2 regions of the Nocardioides sp. NPDC006273 genome follow, and region 1 is predicted to be linked to the other one. Evidence: riboswitches for the same ligand, from Rfam matches in the RefSeq annotation. Region 1 holds a riboswitch; the other holds the start of a gene.
The links. A riboswitch is a leader RNA that binds a small molecule or an ion and turns the genes downstream of it on or off. The one in region 1 is predicted to bind cyclic di-AMP.
Positions count from the first base shown of each region.

Region 2: another riboswitch for cyclic di-AMP. It lies ahead of ABZZ22_RS06765 (C40 family peptidase); the one in region 1 lies ahead of ABZZ22_RS11405 (NlpC/P60 family protein).

Region 1 covers NZ_JBEXSD010000021.1:6,072-10,479, forward strand. Annotated here, with positions in the region: gene ABZZ22_RS11390 (APC family permease) at 1-56, opposite strand, end outside; gene ABZZ22_RS11395 (NYN domain-containing protein) at 140-1,405, opposite strand; gene ABZZ22_RS11400 (hypothetical protein) at 1,529-1,741, shown strand; cyclic di-AMP (ydaO/yuaA leader) riboswitch at 1,838-2,041, shown strand; gene ABZZ22_RS11405 (NlpC/P60 family protein) at 2,057-3,049, shown strand; gene ABZZ22_RS11410 (hypothetical protein) at 3,075-4,325, shown strand; gene ABZZ22_RS11415 (M48 family metallopeptidase) at 4,405-4,408, shown strand, end outside.
Region 2 covers NZ_JBEXSD010000010.1:71,327-75,734, forward strand. Annotated here, with positions in the region: gene prfB (peptide chain release factor 2) at 1-530, opposite strand, end outside; gene ABZZ22_RS06765 (C40 family peptidase) at 689-1,501, opposite strand; cyclic di-AMP (ydaO/yuaA leader) riboswitch at 1,507-1,680, opposite strand; gene ABZZ22_RS06770 (response regulator transcription factor) at 1,893-2,573, opposite strand; gene ligD (non-homologous end-joining DNA ligase) at 2,588-3,505, opposite strand; gene ABZZ22_RS06780 (DNA ligase) at 3,505-4,408, opposite strand, start outside.

The DNA of each region.
Region 1 (4,408 bases):
ACGAATCCCGCGGCGCACAGGAGCACCCTGGCGATCGCGTTGAGGGCGTGCCGCACGCGCTGGTCTCCCACTTTCCGGTGATTCGAACGTGCGCAGAACCTATCGAATCAGGTCGGTGCGGCGCAGGAAGCCGGCTGGATCAGCCCAGCAGGGGCGAGAGGGAGGCGAGCGGGACGGTGCGGGCGCCGGCGCGGCGTACGTCCTTGACGACCTCGGCGTCGTCGGTCGCGACCAGGACGATGCGGCCGGAGGGCTCGGCGTCGACGAGGTCGCGGATGACGTCGTCGGCGATGACGCCCTCAGGGGAGAAGAGGACCTTGACGCCACGAGGCGGCACGGCGGTGGGGCGTACGGACGCCGAGTGGGCGTCGAAGACGACGGTCGTCTCGGCGCCGGTGCGGGCGGCGATCGGCGCGATCGCCCGCAGCAGCCGAAGCCGCTGGGCATCGAGCGCCGAGCCGGGCCACAGGGCCTTGGAGACGTTGTAGCCGTCCACGATCAGCCGGACCCGCGGCATGGCCAGGAACTGCTCGAGGTGGGCGCTGCTGGTCACTCCGGCTCCGGCGACGGGGTCGGCCGAGGCCAGCTCGGACTCCACCCGCTCGCCCGGGGTGCCGGTGACGGGAGGCAGCGCGAGCTCACGTCGGAGCCCGCCCGCGGCGTCGAGCAGGGTGTCGAGCAGGAACCGGGCCCGCAGCGAGGCGTCCTCGCGATCCGTCTTGGACGTACGCCGCTCGGCGGCCGCCTCGCGCTCCAGCTTGTCGATCTGGCTGCGGAGCTGGCGCAGCTGGCGGTCGCGCGCGGAGAGCTCGTCCTCGGCGCGGGAGAGCGCAGCACGGGCCTCGGTCAGCGCCTCGTCCAGTCCGGTGCCGGCCTCGCGGGCGGCGGCCCGGGCCTCCCCGAGCTTGCGCCGCAGAGCGGTGTTGTCGGCCTTGAGGTCGTCGATGCGGACCTTGCGGTCGGCACGCACCTCACGGATCTCGTCCTCGGCCGCGGCGAGCTTGACGCGCAGGCGGGCGACCTCGGCGTCGACCGCAGGCACGGCGGCGGCTTCGAGCCGGTCCAGGGCCTCCTTGAGCGAGACCTCCCAGCCGTCGGGGCGCACGAGCCAGAGGACGGCGGCCGCCTCCGTCGGCTCCTCGGGCAGGACGAGGTCGTCGGGGGAGCCCTCGGTGACGTACGCCGGGCGCAGCTGGCTCCCGATCTTCTCCCGCACCTCGTCGTCGCCGTCCAGCACCGAGGCGATCATCGCGCCACCGGCCTTGGCGCGCCGGGCGGGCGCGAAGTCGGCGATCCGCTTGAGCGCGGGTGGGAGACGCGCCACGTCGGGAAGCACCCCGGCCGTGAGCGCGACGATGCGCCCCCGGACCGTGTCGGGGAGCGTCGCGTACGCGGAGACCTCCATGGTTCAAGTGTAGGGACCCGGTCCGCGATCGCCGCCTCGAATACTCCGCTGCGATGGTGATGACACGCCGGACGCAACCGTACGAAAGCAAAAATGTCGGTGCTCGGTGAGACCGTCACTCACATGACGACGAGAATCGACTGTGACACCTGCCTGGTGCGGGGACTGGCGTGCCACGACTGCGTGGTCACCGTGCTGCTGGGCCCGCCCCCGGAGCTCATCACTCCTCCGGAGCTGATCGAGGACGAGGAGCGCCGGGCGCTCGACGTGCTCGCCGATGGTGGCCTGGTCCCGCCGCTGCGGATGGTGGCTCTGCCATTGGTGGAGGGTATGTAGCCGAACTTTTGGGCGTGGGTGGTTGGCAGGTGGGGGATGGCGTCGGCTAGTGTGCGCAGGGAATTGGCGCTCGTGGAAGTGGGTCAACCGGCCCACGCGGGTGCCGCGCTCAATCCAGGTCCGCTTCGGGGTGGGCCAGGAGCCGGGGAACCACACCGGTCGTACGCCGCAACATGGAGTGCGATCACCTGGGGTGCATCCGCCGCGAGGACGATCTGGAAGCTCAGGTCGAGGAGCGGTGGTAGGGCAGGTCGTGCCTGAACCCGTCAGCTCACCCGGTAGGCGTCAACGACTACACAAGGAGACCGTCCGCTCGTGACACGCGACCGGAAGCGACTCATTGCCGGAGCAGCCGGCATCGCCGCCATCGGTGTCGCCGGGATCATTCCCGCCGCGACCCCCGCCCAGGCCGAACCAGACATCGACGACGTTCGCGAGAAGGTCGACAAGCTCTACACCCAGGCCGAGGCAGCCAACGAGGACTACAGCAACGCCAAGCTGCGGCTGCAGGACATCAAGGACCAGCTCAAGGACCTCAGCGCCGACGAGAAGCGGCAGAGCAAGGAGCTGGACAAGATCCGGGCCGAGCTCCGTGACTCCGTGCTGCGGCAGTTCGAGGGCTCCGACGTCTCCGCCGTCGGCCAGGTGATCACCTCCGAGGACCCGCAGGAGTTCCTCGCCGGGCTCTCCACCGTCTCGTCCTACAACGCTCTGCAGGGCGACCTGCTGGCTCGGTACAACACCGAGGCAGAGGCCCTCCACGTGCGCCGGGAGGCGACCGAGGAGAGCAAGGCCGAGATGGCCAAGGTCAAGACGACCATGCAGAAGAAGAAGAGCGAGATCGACAAGAAGTTCGAGGCCGCTCAGGCCGAGCTCGACGAGCTCGAGGCCGACGAGCTCGAGGAGTTCCAGGCAGCCGGCGCCGGTGCGGGCATCCCGGCCAACCTCCCGCCGCCCTCCGGGCGCGCGAAGGTGGCCGTCGACTACGCCCTCGCCCAGGTCGGCGACGCCTACGTCTACGGCGCCACCGGCACCGCCTCGTGGGACTGCTCCGGTCTCACCATGGGTGCCTGGGGCCAGGCCGGTGTCGGGCTCCCGCACTCCTCCTCTGCGCAGTACAGCAGCGGACCCCAGGTCTCGCGCGGCCAGCTCGCTCCGGGTGACCTGGTCTTCTTCTACAGCCCGATCAGCCACGTCGGCATCTACATCGGCAACGGCATGATGGTGCACGCGTCCAACCCGAGCACCGGTGTGAAGGTCTCGCCGATCGACCAGATGCCCTACACGGGCGCGGTCCGCCCGGGCTGAGCCGTTCGACAGGCTCAGGAACCACTTGACCCAGGACCCCGAAGAGGCCGATCGTTCGCAGGTGCGAACGGTCGGCTCTCTTCTATCCCGCCTTCAGGCCCGACCGGCCCTGATCGGGGCCGGTCTCGTGCTGGTGATGCTGCTGGCGGGCTTCGTCGGCTGGCGGCTGACCGGCGGCGGCGAGTACGTGGCGCCGACCCCGACTGCCGCCCCGGTCGTGCGCGCCGACACCGCAAACGCCCGGGTCTCGCTGGAGGAGCTGGTCACCGGCGTACGTGAGGGGGCGGAGCCCGACGGCGAGGACACCGTCTCGGTGGCGGTGCGCAACGCACACGCCATCGGCGTCGAGGACGTCACCGCCAAGTATGTCGCCGAGTCGGGCAACGTGGCAGCGGACGGCTCTTGGACCGCCGACGTCGAGATGTCGTGGCGCACGCCCGGGGATCCGGTGCTGACCGAGGAGCTGAAGGTCGGGTTCGACGCCGACGGCGCGATCACCGGGTTCTCGGCGGCCCGGGGCACCCGGCTGCCGCTGTGGCTCAGCGGCCCGGTCGAGGTGCGGCGCACCGACTCCACCCTCGTGGTCGTCCAAGCATCCGCCGACGTCGCCGACCGCTACGCCGAGCTGGCCGCGACCGCGGTCGACGAGGTTCGCAAGGTGATCTCCTGGGACGATCCCCGCCTGGTCCTCGAGGTGCCCGCGGCCGGACTCGAGTGGGCGCTCGGCGCGCAGCCCGGGGCCTACTCCGCGGTCGCCGCGGTGACCGCGACGGTCGACGGCTCCACGAAGGCCGGAACACCGCTGCATGTGTGGGTCAACCAGGGCGTCATCGGCGACCTGGACGCCCCCGGCGCCCAGGTGGTCATCACCCACGAGGCGACCCACGCGGCCACCGACGCCCCGACCGGCACCAACCGGCCGATGTGGCTGGTCGAGGGCTTCGCCGACTACGTCGCGCTTCGCGACACCACTCTCCCGCTGAGCAAGACCGCCGGACAGATCCTCGCCCAGGTCCGCGAGAACGGCGCGCCCGACCATCTGCCGGGCAAGGCCGAGTTCAACACCCGCTCGGAGCACTTCGGTGCGGAGTACGAAGCCGCCTGGCTCGCCTGCGAGGTGCTCGCCGAGGCCGGCGGTGAGGAGGCTCTGGTCGATCTCTACGAGGAGACCGGGCGTGGCATCGCTCTGGAGAAGTCCCTGCAGAGCAGCTTCGGCTTCGGGGAGGACGAGCTGACGGCCCGCTGGCGGACCCATCTGTCAGACTCTGCGGCGTGAGCGAGCGTCAGCGAGTGAGCCTTGCGTGCAACACGCCGCCGCGTCCGTATCCTGGCGCTTGCGCTACGGGGGTGGCGGCGTGA
Region 2 (4,408 bases), on a different contig from region 1:
GACTTGAGCCCGGCCTCCTCGGCGTAGGAGGTGTCGAAGACCTCGACCGGGTATTTGTGCTGCTCGGCCCAGCGGACGTACATCCGCATCAGCATCTCGGCGAAGTCGGCGGCGTCGACGCCGCCCGCGCCGGAGCGGATCGTGATCACGGCCTCGCGGGAGTCGTACTCCCCCGAGAGCAGGGTGCGGATCTCCAGGCTCTCGACGGACTTCTTGACCCGGCTCAGCTCGGCCTCGGAATCGGCGAGCGAGTCGGCGTCGCCCTCCTCCTGAGCCATCTCGACCATCAGCGCGAGGTCGTCGATGCGGGTGTTGAGCTCGGTGAACTTGTTGAGCTCTCCCTGCAGCAGGGAGAGACGTCCGGTGACGCGGGTGGCGTTGTCCTGATCATCCCAGAGGTCGGGCGCGGCGACCTGCTCGCCGAGGTCGGCGATCTCCGTGCGCATCGCGTCCAGGTCCAGCACCTGGCCGATGGTCTGCATCGTTGCCTGGAGCTGCTTGATCTCGGTGTCGAATTCGGGGCCTGCCACGTACTACAGGTTACTTGACCGGTGGTTCGCCACCCGATTCGCCGCCCCCTCACAGATGCGCTCGCCCTCCGGCATGGGGAACCGGAGGGCGAGCGCCATGGGGATGTCGCCAGAAGGGATATATCGGCGTGAGCCCGTCGAAACGGGCCGGAGAGACCTCAGGCCTGATGGATCGAGCCGGCGAACCAGCCGTCCCAGGCAGCCTCCTCACGAACAGCGGTTCCCGGCTTGGGAGCGTGCAGCATGATCGCCTGGCCGTTCTCCCAGCGCAGGAAGATGCCCACGTGGTAGACGGGGCTGCCCCAGAACATCAGGTCACCGCGCTGGATCTGGTCGTTCGGCACCGACGGCAGCGCAGCGGCCTGGTCCCGCGAGACCCGGGGCAGCTCGATACCGGCGGCGCTGAAGGCGTACTGCGTCAGGCCGGAGCAGTCGAACGCGCTCGGCCCGGTGGCACCCCAGACGTACGGGTCACCGATCTGCTCCGAGGCGACGCTGATCGCGCGCTCGATCTTGCCCTGCTGGCTCGCGGCGAAGGCCTTGGCCTCCGCCGCCGCCTTTGCTTCGGCCCTCTTCTTCTCTTCCGCGGCCTTCTTGGCCGCGATCGCTGCCTTGCGCTTCGCCTCGGCAGCCTTACGGGCTGCCTCGGCCTTGCGCTGCTGCGCCTCGACAGCCCTCTCGAGCTGCTTGACGTCGGTGAGCATCGCCGTGGGGGTGGCCGAGGCCTCCAGGATCGGAGCCTCCACCACCGTGGCCGACTCGAGGTTCGGCTTGTCGGCGGGCGGGGCGGCGTTGGCAGCGGGCACCGCCACCAGGGCACCTGCGGCGATGCCGCTGGCGAGGGTGACGCGACCGAGGAGCTTTCCGTGGCCGCTGAGCGATCCTGTGATCGTCCGGGCGATGGATAGGTTCAGCGCCCGGAAGGGGCGAGTCGTGCCTCGATGGGCAGGACGGGATACGGACTTGGACATGCGTGAGTTCCTTCCCACGCCTGCGAGGTGAGCTGTCGGGTTCGGGCCAGAAAGGTTGCCCGGCCATCTTGCGATGGCTTCACCCCGAGCGACCGTCCGAGTTAGTCGCGTGGATCTTGGGTCCCCCGCTCCTGTCCCATACGTACTGCTGAGTGTGAGGGGTAAGGGGGTTCAGTAGTAGGGGCCGGCTTCCGGAGGGACAGGATTCGGCGTGTACCGGGGCCGGTCGTGCATTCTGCACGGCTCAACCAAGGTGACATGGCAACTCAAGCGGATCCAATCCGGAATGTGCGCATTTGGGGCGGAAACCACGTGTTCACGCGTGGTTTTACCGTCGTTTGTGAGTCATCTCACCGGCAGACGGCCGTTTGAGACCAGGTCCGAGCGGGTCTCACTCCGCCGCTTCGAGCCGGAATCCGACCCCGCGGACGGCGACGACCTTCTCCTGCACACCGGCCGCCTCGAGCTTCTGGCGCAGTCGTCCGACGGTGACGTCGAGCGTCTTCGTCGAGCCGTACCAGTTCTCGTCCCAGACCTCGGCCATCAGCCGGTCACGGGAGACGACCTTGTCGCGGGAGGCGGCCAGCACGGCCAGGAGCGCGAACTCCTTGCCGGTCAGCGTCACCTCGCGCTCACCGGCGTAGACCCGGTGGGCAGCCACGTCGATGCGCAGCGCGTCGTCGTCGCCGCCGGGCTCGTCCGGACCCGAGCGGCGCAGCAGTGCGCGGACCCGGGCCTGGAGGACGGCCAGCGCGAACGGCTTGGCCAGGTAGTCGTCGGCACCGGCGTCGAGGCCGACCACCAGGTCGATCTCGGCGTCCCGAGCGGTGAGGATCATGATCCCGCCCTCGTAGCCGTTGTCCCGCGCGGCCTTGCAGACCTCGAGCCCGTCCATGTCGGGAAGGCCGAGGTCGAGCAGCACGAGCTCGGCCTCGTAGGGGGGCGCCAGCAGCTCCAGCGCCTTCTTGCCGGAGTCGACCCAGGTGACGTCGTACCCCTCACGCTGGAGCGTGCGCACCAGCGGAGCGGCGATGTCCTCTTGGTCTTCTACGACGAGCACGGAGTTAGACATGAAGAGAACAATAGTTACAGGCCCGTAGGGCTTGTGAAGAGATCCCCCCTTTCAGATAAGCGCGTGATCACATTGTTAGGTCCGAGCTGCTCGATACCGAGCGGATCCTCGGCTCCTTCGGTGACCTCGTCCCAGGTGACGGGAGCTGCCACCGTCGGGGTGTCCTTGCCTCTCAGCGAGTAGGGACAGATGGTCGTCTTCGAGCCGGAGTTCTGCGACCAGTCCAGGAAAACCTTGCCTGACCTGCGGCTTTTGGTCATCGTCGCGGTCACCTTGCTCGGGTTCGCCTTCTGTAGGTCCTCGGCGATCTCCTTGGCCAGCGCCGTGGCCGCGTCCGGCTCGACGGGCTCCGGCAGGGCGGCGTACAGATGCAGGCCCTTGCTGCCGCTGAGCACCGGAGCCGCGGCGAGGTCGCGGGCGCCGAGCGCCTCGCGCACCAGCAGCGCCACCTCGCAACACTCCTGGAGACCGGCCGGCTCGCCGGGGTCGAGGTCGATCACGATCCGGTTCGCACCGGCCGGGGTGCCGTCGGCGCCGACCGTCCACTGATGGACGTGCAGCTCCAGCGCGGAGAGGTTGGCGGCCCAGGTGAGGGCGGCGAGGCTGTCGAGGACCGGAAAGGTGAGTGTTCCCTCCTTGTGGTCGGCGGTTCGGGATCCCGTTGTCGGAACGATGACCGTGCGGACCCAGCTGGGTGTGCCAGCCGGTGCGTTCTTCTCGAAGAACGACATGTCGCCGATGCCGTGCGGCCAGCGGATCCGCGTCACGGCGCGGTTCTCGAGCTGCGGCAGGATCGCCGGCGCCACCTGGGCGTAGTAGTTGAGCACCTCGCCCTTCGTCATTCCGGTGCGGGGATAGAGCACCTTGCTGAGGCTGGTCAGCGTCAGCACCCGGCCGTCGACCTCGACGCGTACCTCTTCTCGTTCGACCATCACAGATCCTCCGGTGAGACGTCGTCCCTGATCCCGATGAAGCTCGGCTGCCGCAGCCGGCCCTGGTAGCTCGCCGCCGCGACGGCGGTGCCGTGGGTCTCCACCTCCACGACGAGGAGCGGCTCGACCCAGTGGGTGCCGCGGGCATCCACCGTCGGCACTCCCCCGTCGGGGTCGACGTCGGGGCCGGCGAAGGGGCTGCGCCCGGTCTCGCGGAGCAGTTCCCCGAGCCGCTGGGCCCGCTTGCCGGTGATGCCGCTGCCGACCCTTCCGCGGTAGATCAGCCCGTCGGGCGTCGGCTGTCCGACGAGCAGGGCGCCGAGACGCTCGGTGCCGCCCTCGGTGCCCACCTCGGGTCGCCAGCCGCCGACCACGAGCGATGCCCGGTAGCGGTGGGCGAGCTTCACCCAGTCCTTGCTGCGCTCACCGGGCCGGTAGCGGCTGCCACGCCGCTTGGACACGATCCCCTCCAGCCCCTGCGCCCGTGTCACCTCGTGGAGCATCGGCCCGTCGTCGTAGGTCGCCGGCAGCTGCCACGACCCGAGGTCGCCCTCGGCTTGGACGGCCTCGAGGACCTTGCGCCGCTCGGCCCAGGGCTCCTCGATGAGCAGCCGCCCGTCGAGACGGAGAAGATCGAAGACCATGTACGTCGCCGGGATCTTCTCCGCGAACCGTGCAGCGCGGCGGACGTCGCGGTTGTGCATCCGGTCCATCAGCACCCGGAAGTCGGGCAGCCCGGAGTCGTTGAGCGCGATCACCTCGCCATCGACGAGCACGTCACGCTTCGGGCCCGTGGCGATCTCGGGCCAGGCAGGGGTGGCGTCGTTGTCGTTGCGTGTGGTCAGCCGGGTCTGCGTACGCCCTTCGGGGCTGTCGCCGAGGAGACGGATGCCGTCCCACTTG